DNA from 4 places in the Streptomyces rectiverticillatus genome. Region 2 is predicted to be linked to each of the others. Evidence: riboswitches for the same ligand, from Rfam matches in the RefSeq annotation. Region 2 holds a riboswitch; each other region holds the start of a gene.
The links. Region 2 has a riboswitch for cobalamin ahead of metE (5-methyltetrahydropteroyltriglutamate--homocysteine S-methyltransferase). Riboswitches for the same ligand answer to the same signal wherever they lie in the genome.

Region 1 (3,365 bases), 4.4 Mb from region 2:
CCTTCGGCACCTGGGTCACCTGGTTCCTGCTCGGCGGCGACCTCTATACCGCGTACACCTTCGTGGCCGTCCCGGCGGCGATCTACGCGGGCGGTGCGGCCGGCTTCTTCGCGGTGCCGTACACGATCCTCTGCTACCCCCTGGTCTTCACCTTCCTGCCCCGTCTGTGGTCGGTCTCCCACAAGCACGGCTACGTGACGTCGTCGGACTTCGTCCGCGGCCGCTTCGGCTCGAAGGGCCTCTCGCTCGCCCTCGCGCTCACCGGCATCCTCGCGACGATGCCGTACATCGCGCTGCAGCTCGTCGGCATCCAGGCGGTCCTGGACGTGCTGGGCGTGGGTGGCGGGTCGAACTGGTTTATGAAGGATCTGCCGCTGCTCATCGCCTTCGGCGTGCTCGCGGCCTACACCTACTCCTCCGGGCTGCGGGCGCCCGCGCTGATCGCCTTCGTCAAGGACGCGCTGATCTACATCGTGATCATCGTGGCGATCATCTACATCCCCATCAAGCTGGGCGGTTTCGACCACATCTTCAGCAAGGCGGGCGAAGCGTTCGCGGTCAAGAACCCGGAGACCGGAAAGCCGCGCGGCGCCCTGGTGAGCGGTCCGGACGCGCAGTGGGCGTACGCGACGCTCGCGCTCGGCTCGGCGATGGCGCTCTTCCTCTACCCCCACTCGGTGACCGCGGTTCTCTCCAGCAAAGGCCGCAACGTCATCCGCCGCAACACCACGATCCTGCCGCTGTACTCCCTGATGCTGGGCCTGCTCGCGATGCTCGGCTTCATGGCCATCGCCGCGGGGATCAAGGTGAAGAACGGGCAGCTCGCGATCCCCCAGCTGTTCGAGAACATGTTCCCGGACTGGTTCACGGGCGTGGCCTTCGCCGCCATCGGCATCGGCGCCCTGGTCCCGGCCGCGATCATGTCGATCGCCGCGGCGAACCTTTTCACCCGCAACATCTACAAGGACTTCATCCGGCCGGACGCCTCGCCCGGGCACGAGGCGAAGGTCTCCAAGCTCGCCTCGCTGCTGGTGAAGGTCGGCGCGCTCGTCTTCGTCCTCACCATGGACAAGACCGTCGCCATCAACTTCCAGCTGCTCGGTGGCATCTGGATCCTGCAGACCGTCCCCGCGCTCGTGGGCGGGCTCTTCACCCGCTGGTTCCACCGCTGGGCCCTGCTGGCCGGCTGGGCCGCAGGGATGGGGTACGGCACCTGGAAGGCGTACGACACGCCGAGCGCGACGCAGGATCATTTCGGGAATACCAACCTCATCCCCCTTATTGGAGAAAAGGGCTATATCGGGCTCACCGCCTTCGCGCTCAATGTGATCGTCGTCATCGTTCTGACGTTCGCCCTGAAGGCGCTCCGCGTGCCGGACGGCACGGACGAGACCACGGCGGCGGACTACACGGCGGACGCCGGCGACCCCGGGGTCCGGAGCGAGCTCCCGCCGGCCACCGCAGGGGCCCCTGGAGGCCATTAGAGCGACCCTCCGCGGGGCCCTCGCCCCGCGGAGCCGACCGGGCCGTCACGCCCCCCTGGAAGGGGCGTGACGGCCCTTCGCCGTGCCCCGCGCCCGACCCCCCTCCGACCTGCGAACCCACCCTCAACACCGGGGCCTGATAACACATTCCGACCCATGCGCTTACCGCGCGACACAACATGTGGGGGCGCGTGCGAGGGGCGGCACTAGATGTATGCTCGTCCTCGCTGTCGTCGCAGGGGAATCCGGTGAAAATCCGGAACTGTCCCGCAACGGTGCATGTATGCCGTTAAGCCGCGCATGCAGGAGTCCGAGTACCTGCCGGCAGCACGCCCTCCACCGAGCCTGCCCTGGGCTCGGCTATGGGCGTTGAATTCGTCCGGGCCTCGCGGGTTGGGCCGGCGGACGCCTACGAGGCATGCCCTGGTCCATCAGGCGTGCCCGTGCGCGACCGTCGTGCCCTCCCGCCGGCCCACCCAGCCGAGCGAGGGAGAGCCTCAGTGACCATCGCGCCCGCAGACCCGGTTTCAGGGTCCGTCTCAGTGACTGCGGAAGAAGCGACCGGCGGCCCCGGGACCGCGCTGCTGCGCACCCTGACCGACCTCACCGCCGACCTTCCCGCCACCGACCCGGGCAAGGTCGCCGCCGCCGCGCTGCGGGGCCGGAGCGCGAGCTCGGACGAGGCCGAGCTGCGCTCCCTCGCCACCGAGGCCGCCGCCGGGCTGATCGCCGAGGAGCCCGAGTACTCCAAGCTCGCCGCCCGGCTGCTCACCCGCGCGATCGCCGATGAGGCCGCCGGCCAGGGCGCCACGTCCTTCTCCGCCTCGGTCGCCGTCGGCCACCGGGAAGGCCTGATCGCGGACGACACCGCCGCCTTCGTGGCCACCCACGCCGCGCGCCTGGACGAGCTGGTCGAGACGGCCCTCGCCGACGGCGCCGACGACCGCTTCGGCTACTTCGGCCTGCGCACCCTGCACAGCCGCTACCTGCTGCGCCACCCGATCACCCGCAACGTGATCGAGACCCCGCAGCACTTCCTGCTGCGCGTGGCCTGCGGCCTGGCCGAGGACCACTCCGTGCGCGCCGTCGCCGACGTCGCCGAGCTGTACGGCCTGACGAGCACCCTGTCGTACCTGCCGTCCTCCCCCACGCTCTTCAACTCCGGCACCCGCCACCCGCAGATGTCGTCCTGCTACCTGCTGGACTCCCCGCTGGACGAGCTGGACTCGATCTACGACCGCTACCACCAGGTGGCGCGCCTGTCGAAGCACGCCGGCGGCATCGGCCTGTCGTACAGCCGCATCCGCTCGCGCGGCTCGCTGATCCGCGGCACCAACGGCCACTCCAACGGCATCGTGCCGTTCCTGCGCACCCTCGACGCCTCCGTCGCCGCCGTCAACCAGGGCGGCCGCCGCAAGGGCGCGGCCTGCGTCTACCTCGAGACCTGGCACGCCGACATCGAGGAGTTCCTGGAGCTCCGCGACAACACCGGTGAGGAGGCCCGCCGCACCCACAACCTCAACATCGCGCACTGGATCCCGGACGAGTTCATGCGCCGCGTCGAGGCCGACGCCGAGTGGTCGCTGTTCTCCCCGGCCGACACGCCCGACCTGGTCGACCTCTACGGCGACGAGTTCGACGCCGCGTACCGCAAGTACGAGGCCGAGGGCAAGGCCGTCAAGCAGATCCCGGCCCGCGTGCTCTACGCCCGCATGATGCGCACCCTCGCGCAGACCGGCAACGGCTGGATGACGTTCAAGGACGCCGCCAACCGCACCGCCAACCAGACGGCCGAGAAGGGCGCGGTCGTCCACTCCTCGAACCTCTGCACCGAGATCCTCGAGGTCACGAACGACGGCGAGACCGCGGTCTGCAACCTGG
Region 2 (3,365 bases):
TTCACCTCGTCGCGCAGGGCGAGGGCCACCTGGCGGGCGGTCTCGCCGAGCGGCTGGTCGTCGCGGACGAACGACCAGGCGAGCATGGTGACCGGGCCGGTCAGCATGCCCTTGACCGGGCGGCCCGCCACCGACTGGGCGAAGCGGGTCCAGCGCACGGTCATCGGCTCGGGGCGGGAGATGTCGCCGGCGAGGATCGGCGGGCGGACGTAGCGCGTGCCGTACGACTGGACCCAGCCGTGCTGCGTGGCCAGATAGCCCGTCAGCTGCTCGGCGAAGTACTGCACCATGTCGTTGCGCTCGGGCTCGCCGTGCACCAGGACGTCGATGCCGGCCTTCTCCTGGAAGGAGATGACCTCGCGGATCTCGGCCTCGATGCGCCGCTCGTACGCGGCCTCGTCGATCCGCCCGGCGCGCAGGTCGGCGCGGGCGGTGCGCAGCTCCGTCGTCTGCGGGAAGGAGCCGATGGTGGTGGTCGGCAGCAGCGGCAGGCCGAGGTGGGCGCGCTGTGCGGCCGCCCGCCGGGCGTACGGCTGCGAGCGGCGGCCGTCGGCGTCGGTGACGGCCGCGGCGCGGGCGCGCACGGCCGGGTCGCGGGTGATGGCCGAGCCGGAGCGGGAGGCCAGGTCGGCGCGGTTGGCGGCCAGTTCGGCCGCGATGGTGTCGGTGCCCTGCGCCAGGCCGCGGGCCAGGGTGACGACCTCGGCCGTCTTCTGGCGGGCGAAGGCGAGCCAGCGCACGATCTGCGGGTCGATCTCCCGCTCGGCCGCCGTGTCCAGCGGGACGTGCAGCAGGGAGCAGGAGGAGGAGACGTCGACGCGGTCGGCGAGGCCGAGGAGGGTGCCGAGGGTGGACAGGGACTTCTCGAAGTCGTTGATCCACACGTTGCGGCCGTTGACGACGCCGGCCAGGAGGCGCTTGCCGGGCAGTCCGCCTACGGCCGCGAGGTCGTCGAGGTTGGCGGCGGCGGGCCCGGTGAAGTCCAGGGCGAGGCCCTCGACGGGGGCCTTGGCGAGGACGGGCAGGGCCTCACCGAGCCGGTCGAAGTAGGAGGCGACGAGCAGCCGGGGCCGGTCCGTGAGGCCGCCCAGGTCGCGGTAGGCGCGGCCGGCGGCGTTCAGCTCGGCGGGGGAGCGGTCCTGGACCAGGGCGGGCTCGTCGAGCTGCACCCAGGCGGCCCCGGCGGCCCGCAGGTCGGCGAGCACCTCGGCGTACACCGGCAGCAGCCGGTCGAGGAGGGTGAGCGGTTCGAAGTCGGCGGCGACGCCGGGTGCGGCCTTGGCCAGCAGCAGGTAGGTGACGGGGCCGACGAGGACCGGACGGGGGGTCAGGCCGAGGGCCAGGGCTTCCTTCAGCTCGGCGACCTGCTTGGTGGAGTCCGCGGTGAAGACCGTATCGGGGCCGAGCTCGGGGACCAGGTAGTGGTAGTTGGTGTCGAACCACTTGGTCATCTCCAGCGGCGCCACGTCCTGGGTGCCGCGGGCCATGGCGAAGTAGCCGTCGAGGGAGTCGGCTTCGACGGCCGCGCGGTGCCGCGCGGGGATCGCGCCGACCATGACGCTGGTGTCCAGGACGTGGTCGTAGAGCGAGAAGTCACCCGTGGGCACTTCGTGAACGCCGGCATCGGCCAGCTGCTGCCAATTGGTGCGGCGCAGTGCGGCGGCGGTGTCCCGGAGGGCGCCCGCGGTGACGCGGCCCTTCCAGTACCCCTCGATCGCCTTCTTCAGTTCACGGTTGCGGCCCTGACGGGGATAGCCGTACACGGTGGCCTGGGCTGCCGCGGCTGCGGACTTGCTGGTCACGGAACTCTCCTTCGCGAGCGTGCGTGCGTCCATGACCCCGGGGGACGGGCGGAAGGCGCGAAGGAACGACGGAACCGGGCGGGTTGCCACCGGAGTGCGGTCGCGTGTGCGCCGCCGTCCGTGCCCGCCTGGTATGTGCGCCGACCCGCCCTCGAGGTCACCGGGATCTCCGTGCGCTCGGCAGCGCACGGGCAGTCGGCAGGTCTTCGGACTCGCGGGCACGCCATAGGGCACCTACTGGCCGTCGCTTCCCGGATCCGTGCGGATCCAGTGCGTATGACGGCGGTCGTTCCCGCTCACCGCTGCGGGGCAGTCCCGGATTCCCACCGGGTTCCCTCTTGCGACGCGCCTGCCTGGCGAGCAGGGCGAACCGGCTGCACCGTCACCATATGGTGCCGGACGGGCCCACGGACAGACCTGTTCGGATACCGGACTGTGGCATGGGACACGTAACGCGCGAACAGGCCTTCCTCAGGAGGCCGTTAGCGTGGCCAGGCGCAGGCGCAGCTCCATCTCGTGCTCGCCGGAGACGTGCCCGCGGTGCTCGACGGCGAAGGCCCGTTCGAGCTCCTCCTTGACCTGGCGGACGGGGTCCGCCGCGCCGAAGAGATCGGCGGTCACCGTGCCCGCCAGGGGTGTCCCCGCGGGCTGCACCGCGTCGCCGCCGGTGCGCGTCCGGGTGTCGACGCTCATGCACCAGATCATGGGGCCGGCGCCGGGGGCGCCGGGCCCGGTCTCGCCGCGCGGCGGCCCGGCCTCGGGGAAGACCGCCTCGAGGACGCCGAAGACGGCGCCCGCGTCCTGGTGGCCGCAGTCCGTCAGATGCACGCTGACGTGGTCCGCACTCTCCCGGGCATCCGTCACTGCTCCTCCTTCGCCGTCCTGGCCGTGTTCGGGGTCCGCCGCCGAGCGGAGAGGCCCTGCCTCGACCGTACGGCGCGCCCGGGTGCTCCGGCGCGGGCTGTGCGACCATCCGGGCCAGGTGCCCGGCTCCCGCACGAAGATGCAGCGTCCGATTCAACGGCCTCACCCGAACGGTGGAATGCGCCGAAAGTAATTGACTGATTACGCTTAGTGCATGAACCTGTGGAGTCCTGAGCCGCTGCCGTGGCGGCCCGCCGTGCGGGCCGTCGTCGCCGTGCTGGTCTCCGTCCTCCTGCTGTTCTCCGGAGGGAGCGGTACGGTCTACGCCCTGGGCCCCGCGGAGGAGAGCTCCGTCTCCGTGGAGTTCGCCGCCACCGACGACTGCGTCGCGGACACCCGTTCGCCCCGCTCCTCGGTATCGCCCTCCAGGCGCTCCTGCCTCCCGCCCTTCCGGGCGTCCGCCTCGCCGGCGGCCCCGTCCTGCCCGCTGTCGCCCCTGGCCGACCCCGAGGGCCCCGCGTCGTCCGCCGGCCCCGCGCGCAACGACGTCCTGCGCTGCTGAGAAGGCCCGCGCCGGCCCCTGCCCGTCCGGGGCAGGCGTACACGTGCGGCATTCCCTTCACACCGGCAGGCACGAGAGCAGAGAGACGTCATGCCCCTCGATCCCGCGCGTGTCCTGAGTGCGTATCTGCGCGCCCA
Region 3 (3,365 bases), 1.3 Mb from region 2:
CCTGGCTGCTGCGGTCGCCGCCCGGCTTGAGCAGCACAGGGTTCATGAGGGCGCTGGGCTCCACGCGGGCCGCGGCCGCCTGCATGGCCTGGGCCCGGCCTATCTCCGCGCCCTCACGCGTCACGAACGAGTTGAGCGACATGTTCTGCGCCTTGAACGGCGCGACCTTGACGCCCTTGCGGGACAGCCAGCGGCAGATGCCGGCCGTCACCACGCTCTTGCCCGCGTCCGAGGTGGTGCCGGCCACCAGCAGGCCCCCGCCCAGCGGGCCCGCGGGCCCGCTCCTGTCAGCCGTCACCGGCTCCTCCTCCGTGCGTACCGTGCGAAGCTTCCGACAGAGAGCCTGCCCACCACGGCCGTTCCCAGGGCCAGCAGGGAGATCCGGTGCGAGAGGCGTACGGCGCGCTCGATGTCGTCCGTGGCCACCGGGCGGTTCTCCGCCCCCAGCACGGGACGGTGCTCGACGCGGCCCGCGTACGCGAGGGTGCCGCCCAGGCGCACACCGAGGGCGCCCGCGAACGCGGCCTCCACGGGGCCCGCGTTGGGGCTGGGGTGGCGGGACGCGTCCCGCCGGGCCACCCGCCAGGCGCCGCGCGGATCCGGGCCCGCGAGGACGGCGAGGGCCGCGGTGAGACGGGCGCCGGGCCAGCCGGCGACGTCGTCGAGACGGGCCGAGGCCCAGCCGAAGCGGCGGTAGCGGGGGGACTTGTGGCCCACCATCGCGTCCAGCGTGTTCACCGCCCGGAAGCCCACCAGCCCCGGCACGCCCCCCAGGGCGCCCCACACCAGCGCGCCGACGACGGCGTCGGAGGTGTTCTCGGCGACGGACTCCACGACGGCGCGCGCGATCTGCTGCCCGTCCAGGGCCTGCGGGTCGCGCCCGCACAGGTGCGGCAGGCGCTCGCGGGCGACGTCCACGTCGCCGGCGGCGAGCGCGCCGCCGATGGCGCGGGCCTCGCGGCCCAGGGAGGTGCCCCCGAGCACGGCCCAGGTGGCCGCGGCGGTCAGGGCGACGCCGGCGGGGCGGGAAGAGCGCGCGGCGCGCGCCAGCAGCGCGGCACCGGCGGCGGCGCCGCCCGCGCACAGCAGGGCGTGCACGGCGCCGTGGCCGCGGTGGTCGCGCCACAGGCGCTGCTCGACGGCCTGGGCGGCGCGGCCGAACGCGGCCACGGGGTGGCCGCGGCGGGGGTCGCCCAGGACGCGGTCACCGAGGAAGCCGAGGGCGGCGCCGCACGCGAAACCGATCGGATCGGCACGCATCGGCTCAGACCGCCGTCACGCCTCGGCGGGGGGAGGGGAGTGTGCGGGGCGTTCGGTGGCGGGCGCCGGGCATGACGATGTGTCCTCACTCAGGGTCCGCGCCCTGGCTCGACGTGACCGGCGACCAGAGTCTCCTGGCTCCCGGATCCGCGCCGCCCCGGCCTTCCGGCTCGCCGCCGTGGCATCGCGTGGGGGAGACGCTCCCCGGTGACAGTGGCGGGACCGCGCCGGATTCACACCGGCTTCCTCTGCTGTCGCCGTTTGGCTCCGGAAGTCCACCATGTGCCGCGGGCGCCGTCAACTCACCTCTGACCTGGCCCGACCTGCCGTCCCCGGCTACGCCGAGCGGCCCGGGGCTGCCTGCGGCCCCCGGGAGGGAAACGCAGCGGCCGGGGCCCCCGGTGGGGAGCCCCGGCCGTCGAAGCGGGTCCGGCGGTCAGGCCACGATCAGGTAGATGCCGTACCCCACGGCCGCGGCGCACAGTGCGAAGCAGGCGTACGCGCCGGTGCGCGCCACCACGCCCGGGCCGGCCGCCGGGGCGGTGGCGGTGGGCCCGGCCTTGCGGGACGTGCCCACGATGCCGAGGGTGAAGACGGCCACGAGGCCGAGGGTGGCCACGAGGCTGACGCCGAAGACCTGGCCGAGTGCTGCCCAGTCGATGTTCATGGTGGTTCTCCTCCGTTGCCCGGCGGTCAGCCGGCCGTCGCGGGGGCGGGGGTGGCGGCGGCCGGGGCGGCGGTGGGGCCGGCCGGCGGCGGCGACACGGCCTGGAGGGCCGCGGTGACCACGCCGACGGGCTCCGCCGGGGCCGGGACGACGCCCTGCGGCTCGTTGAGGTCGTTGACGTTGTCGTGCGTGACCGGCTTGCGGCGCGAGGCCACCCAGATCGCGCCGCAGGCGACCAGCGCGAGGACGGCGACCGCGGTCACGCCCCAGTCGCCCTGGTCCGCCAGGAGCGCGGCGCCGGCGCCGACGAGGCCGGCGGCCGGGAGGGTCAGGCCCCAGGCGGCGATCATGCGGCCGGCGGTGGACCAGCGCACCACGCCGCCCTTGCGGCCCATGCCCGCGCCCATGACGGCGCCGGAGCAGACCTGGGTCGTGGAGAGCGCGAAGCCGATGTGGGAGGAGGCCAGGATGGTGACGGCGGCGCCGGTCTGGGCGGCGAAGCCCTGCGGCGGCTGGATGTCGGCCAGGCCCTTGCCGAGGGTGCGGATGATGCGCCAGCCGCCGAGGTAGGTGCCGAGCGCGATGGCGATGCCGGCGGAGGCGATGACCCACATCGGCGGGTCGGCGTCCACGCCCAGGGCGCCGCCGGAGATCAGCGCGAGGGTGATGACGCCCATGGTCTTCTGGGCGTCGTTGGTGCCGTGGGCGAGGGAGACCAGGGCGGCCGAGGCGATCTGCCCGGCGCGGTAGCCCTTGGCGCTGGCCTCGGGGTCGGCGTTGCGCGCCAGGCGGTAGGTCATGCGGGTGGCCAGCACGGTCGCCAGGCCGGCCACGACCGGGGCGACGACGGCGGGGATGAGGACCTTCATGACGACGGCGTCACCGTGGACGGCGCCGGTGCCCACCGAGGCGATGGTCGCGCCGATCAGGCCGCCGAACAGCGCGTGCGAGGAACTGGAGGGCAGGCCCGCGAGCCAGGTGAGCAGGTTCCAGACGATCGCGCCGACCAGTCCGGCGAAGATGATCTCCGGCCGGATTCCTGATTCGTCGACGATGCCCTTGGAGATCGTCGCCGCGACCTCCACGGACAGGAAGGCGCCTACGAGATTGAGCACGGCCGACATGGCCACCGCGACCTTGGGCTTGAGCGCCCCGGTGGAGATGGTGGTGGCCATGGCGTTGGCCGTGTCGTGGAAGCCGTTCGTAAAGTCGAACACCAAGGCCGTGACGATCACGATCCCGATGAGAAGCGTGATGTGTTCCATTCACCCAGGCAATCAGCTCGATGGTCAGTACAGCGTGGACCGTAAAGACCCTGGGTGAACGGAAGGTGAACTGGGTCGGACTGATCAGTGACGCGAGCCGGAGGCGGGGGACGGATGGACGGGTGGACGGACGGATGGAGGGACGGACGGATGGAGGGACGGATGAAAGAGAG
Region 4 (3,365 bases), 1.7 Mb from region 2:
TAGCCGGCGATGGCGCACAGCAGCGCGGAGGAGTCGTAGCGCAGCGGCTTGGCGACGGCGGCCAGCGCCTCGCCCGCGGTCGCGTCCTCGCCCACCTGGGCGCAGGCCGAGCGGGCGGCGGGCGGCGTCTCGCCCTTGGGGGCGTCCGCGGCCGTGCCGAAGTCGAGGACGACGGCGACGCGCTTCGTACCGTCCTTGGCGGGCGTACGGTCGCAGACCGCCCCGAAGTCGGCGGCGGTGCGCGGCTTCGCGGCCTCGGAGGAGTCCGCGCTGACGGCGAACCGGAACCCGACGGCCTCGCCGTCACCGGGCCGGGCCGTGGCCGGCCCCTGCGTGGCGTACGCCCACTGCCCGCCGGAGCCCTGCCAGAACGACCAGTACCGGTACCCGGCGGCCTGCGCGGGGGCGGTGCCGAGGAGGGTGAGGAGCACGGCGGCGAGCCCGGCGGTGAGCGCGACGAGCGCGCCGCCGCGCGTCACCGTGCCGCGTGCCGCAGCGGCTCGGGTCACAGCTGCTGCTTCTTCTTGCGGCCGCTGATCAGGAAGCCGATGCCGGCGCCGAAGGCCAGGCCGACGCCCACGATCCACCACACGTTGACGGTGACGGAGTCGTCCTCCTTCTCCTCCTCCTTCGTCCCCATGCCGCCGGTGGCCTTCTTCTCCGGGGCCGGGCCCGTGGCGTTCAGCTGCGACACCAGGTCGGTGCCCGCGAAGTCGCGCGGGTCGCCGCCCGCCGCGCGGGTGGCCAGGATCAGCTTGGCGAGGCGGCCGGGCTGGTCCTTGGCCCACTCGGCGGTGCCGCTCTCCTTGGACTGCAGCCACTTCAGGGGCTTCTCGGCGGCCGAGCGGTGGCCGCCGGCGGCGAGGGCGAGGGCGGCGTCGGCGGTGTTGCCCTGGTCGGGCTTGGCGGGGGCGCCGGGCATGGACGGCAGCAGGTAGCCGCCGTTCTTGTCCGTGGCGGCCACGAGGTAGCCGTCGACGGCCTCGGCGGCAGCGGCGGCGTCCTTGGGCTTCGCCGGGTCGTCGCCGGAGCACTCCAGCGGCTTGACCGGCTGGTCGGCGTCCTTCTTCAGGGGCTCGACGAGGTAGCCCTTGCCGCGCGTGGCGAGCGCGGCGGCGGCGCTGGCGAGGTTGTCGGCGCGCAGCCCCTTGTCGTCCTTGAGGTACGCGAACGCGCCGCGCTCGCCCTCCTCCTTCGCGTCGCAGCCGAGCTGGAAGGTCAGCAGCGTCTCGACGGGGTTCTTGCCGCCCTTGGCGGCCTCCTTGGCCGGGTCCTGGCCGGCCGCGGCGAACGCGCCGAGGGCGATGGAGGTGGAGTTGGCGTCGCTGGGGCTGCCGGCCTGGTAGCCCCAGCCGCCGTCCTCGTTCTGGTGGGCCTTGAGCCAGTCGAGGCCCTTCTTGACGGCTTCCGAGCGGCCGCCGACGGCGGCGAGGCCCTGCACGGCCGCGGCGGTGGCGTCCGTGAACTCGTCCTTCCGGGGGTCGCACGCCTTGCTCGTGTCGGCGCGGTAGCCGGGGAAGCCGCCGTCCGCGCACTGCTGGCCGGCGAGCCAGTCGACGGCCTGCTTGGCCGGGACGACGCCCGTCGCGCTCTGCGCCATGAAGGCCAGGGACTGCCGGAAGACGCCGTCGAACTTGGGGTCCGCCGTGCCGTAGAGCCCGGGGGCAGCCGGGGACGGGGAGCCGGCGGCGACGGCGGCGGGGACCACGGCCGTGCTCAGTGCGGCGGCGGTGGCCAGGACCGCGGCGCCGCGGCGCGCGTGGACGACGAGGGAGGGGGCCATGGGGTCGTGCCTCTCGGGTGGGTGTCACTGCGGTGGCCGGCGTGCCGGGGTGCGCGGTGGCGCAGCCGTGCGCGGCTGCCGCCCCGCGAGTTTCGCGCGGTGGCACCGGGCTCGGCTCCGCATACCTCGACGGTGCCGGTGGACCGGGCGGCACCGCCAGGCGGTACGACCGGCTCCGGAAGCCTGCCGCCTGGCCCGGGTGGTCCGGCTCGTACGGCCGTGCCGGGGCGGCGGGCCGTAGTCACGGTTGCGGGTCAGCGCCGGATTTGCACCGGCTTTCCCCGTTCCGAGGCGGGATGAAGTTGTCACGGACACTTTAACCGGCCGGGAACCGGCCGGGTCGGGGCCCGGCCGTCCGGTGAGCGGGGCGGCCGGCGGCTCCGCCGGGCCCCCGCAGGCCCCGCCGAGTCGGCCGTCCACCGGCCCCGCCCGGCCCCGCCGGGCCCGTCGCCCCCGTTGCCTCGGCGCCGGGGGAGCTGCTAACTGTCTGATGCAGCGTCAGATTCGACGCTCAGGGCTCCGCAGACGCGCGGGAGGCATCGGGCATGAACCAGGACATGAACCGAGACCTGAACCGGGACCCGGACCGGGACCTGAACCGGGACCCGGACCGGGACCTGAACCGGGACCCGGACCGGGACGGGAACGGACTGATCGAGCACGGGCAGCTCTTCATCGGCGGCACCATGACCGACCCCGCCGGCCGCGCCGTCATCGACGTGGTGTCGCCGCACTCCGAGGAGGTCATCGGCCGCGTCCCGCACGCCTCGCGCGAGGACGTCGACCGCGCCGTGGCCGCGGCCCGCACCTCCTTCGACTCCGGGATCTGGGCGGACCTGCCGGCGGCCGAGCGCATCGAGGTCGTCACCCGGATCAAGGACGGCATCGCCGCCCGGCACGAGGAGCTGGCCCGTACCGTCTCCGCCCAGAACGGCTCCCCCTACTCCTGGAGCGTCCTCGCCCAGGCCCTCGGCGCGATGATGGTGTGGGACTGCGCCGTCGCCGTCGCCCGCGACCTGCCCTACGAGGAGCGGCGGGCGGGCGCCCTCGGGCCGCTGCTGGTGCGGCGCGAGCCCGTCGGCGTCGTCGCGGCCGTCGTGCCGTGGAACATGCCCCAGCTGGTGGCCGCGGCCAAGCTCGCGCCCGCGCTGCTGACCGGCTGCTCGGTGGTGCTCAAGCCCTCGCCCGAGACGCCCCTGGACGCCTACCTGCTGGCGGAGATCGTCACCGAGGCGGGCCTGCCGGAGGGGGTGCTGTCCATCCTTCCCGCGGAGCGCGAGGTCAGCGAGTACCTCGTCGGCCACCCGGGCGTCGACAAGGTGGCCTTCACCGGCTCGGTCGCGGCGGGCAAGCGCGTCATGGAGGTCGCCTCACGCAACCTCACCCGCGTCACCCTGGAGCTCGGCGGGAAGTCCGCGGCGATCATCCTGCCGGACGCCGACCTGGACGCGGCCGTCACCGGCATCGTCCCCAACGCCTGGATGAACAACGGGCAGGCGTGCGTCGCCCAGACACGCATCCTCGCCCCCCGCGCCCACTACGCAGAGCTGGCCGAGCGCTTCGCCGCGGCCGCCTCCGCCCT

Region 1: another riboswitch for cobalamin. It lies ahead of FGW37_RS21650 (ribonucleoside-diphosphate reductase subunit alpha); the one in region 2 lies ahead of metE (5-methyltetrahydropteroyltriglutamate--homocysteine S-methyltransferase).
Region 3: another riboswitch for cobalamin. It lies ahead of FGW37_RS07740 (cobalamin biosynthesis protein); the one in region 2 lies ahead of metE (5-methyltetrahydropteroyltriglutamate--homocysteine S-methyltransferase).
Region 4: another riboswitch for cobalamin. It lies ahead of FGW37_RS09775 (SCO2321 family membrane protein); the one in region 2 lies ahead of metE (5-methyltetrahydropteroyltriglutamate--homocysteine S-methyltransferase).

Annotation. Positions count from the first base shown of each region.
Region 1 covers NZ_CP040752.1:4,930,017-4,933,381, reverse strand. Annotated here, with positions in the region: gene mctP (monocarboxylate uptake permease MctP) at 1-1,484, shown strand, start outside; adenosylcobalamin-variant (AdoCbl-variant) riboswitch at 1,712-1,812, shown strand; gene FGW37_RS21650 (ribonucleoside-diphosphate reductase subunit alpha) at 1,985-3,365, shown strand, end outside.
Region 2 covers NZ_CP040752.1:567,916-571,280, reverse strand. Annotated here, with positions in the region: gene metE (5-methyltetrahydropteroyltriglutamate--homocysteine S-methyltransferase) at 1-1,802, opposite strand, end outside; cobalamin riboswitch at 1,983-2,193, opposite strand; gene FGW37_RS02275 (hypothetical protein) at 2,274-2,666, opposite strand; gene FGW37_RS02270 (hypothetical protein) at 2,881-3,228, shown strand; gene FGW37_RS02265 (hypothetical protein) at 3,319-3,365, shown strand, end outside.
Region 3 covers NZ_CP040752.1:1,827,225-1,830,589, reverse strand. Annotated here, with positions in the region: gene FGW37_RS07745 (cobyric acid synthase) at 1-265, opposite strand, end outside; gene FGW37_RS07740 (cobalamin biosynthesis protein) at 295-1,260, opposite strand; cobalamin riboswitch at 1,389-1,508, opposite strand; gene FGW37_RS07735 (hypothetical protein) at 1,697-1,927, opposite strand; gene FGW37_RS07730 (inorganic phosphate transporter) at 1,954-3,192, opposite strand; gene FGW37_RS07725 (class II aldolase/adducin family protein) at 3,355-3,365, shown strand, end outside.
Region 4 covers NZ_CP040752.1:2,293,920-2,297,284, reverse strand. Annotated here, with positions in the region: gene FGW37_RS09780 (SCO2322 family protein) at 1-509, opposite strand, end outside; gene FGW37_RS09775 (SCO2321 family membrane protein) at 506-1,783, opposite strand; cobalamin riboswitch at 1,996-2,123, opposite strand; gene FGW37_RS09770 (aldehyde dehydrogenase) at 2,470-3,365, shown strand, end outside.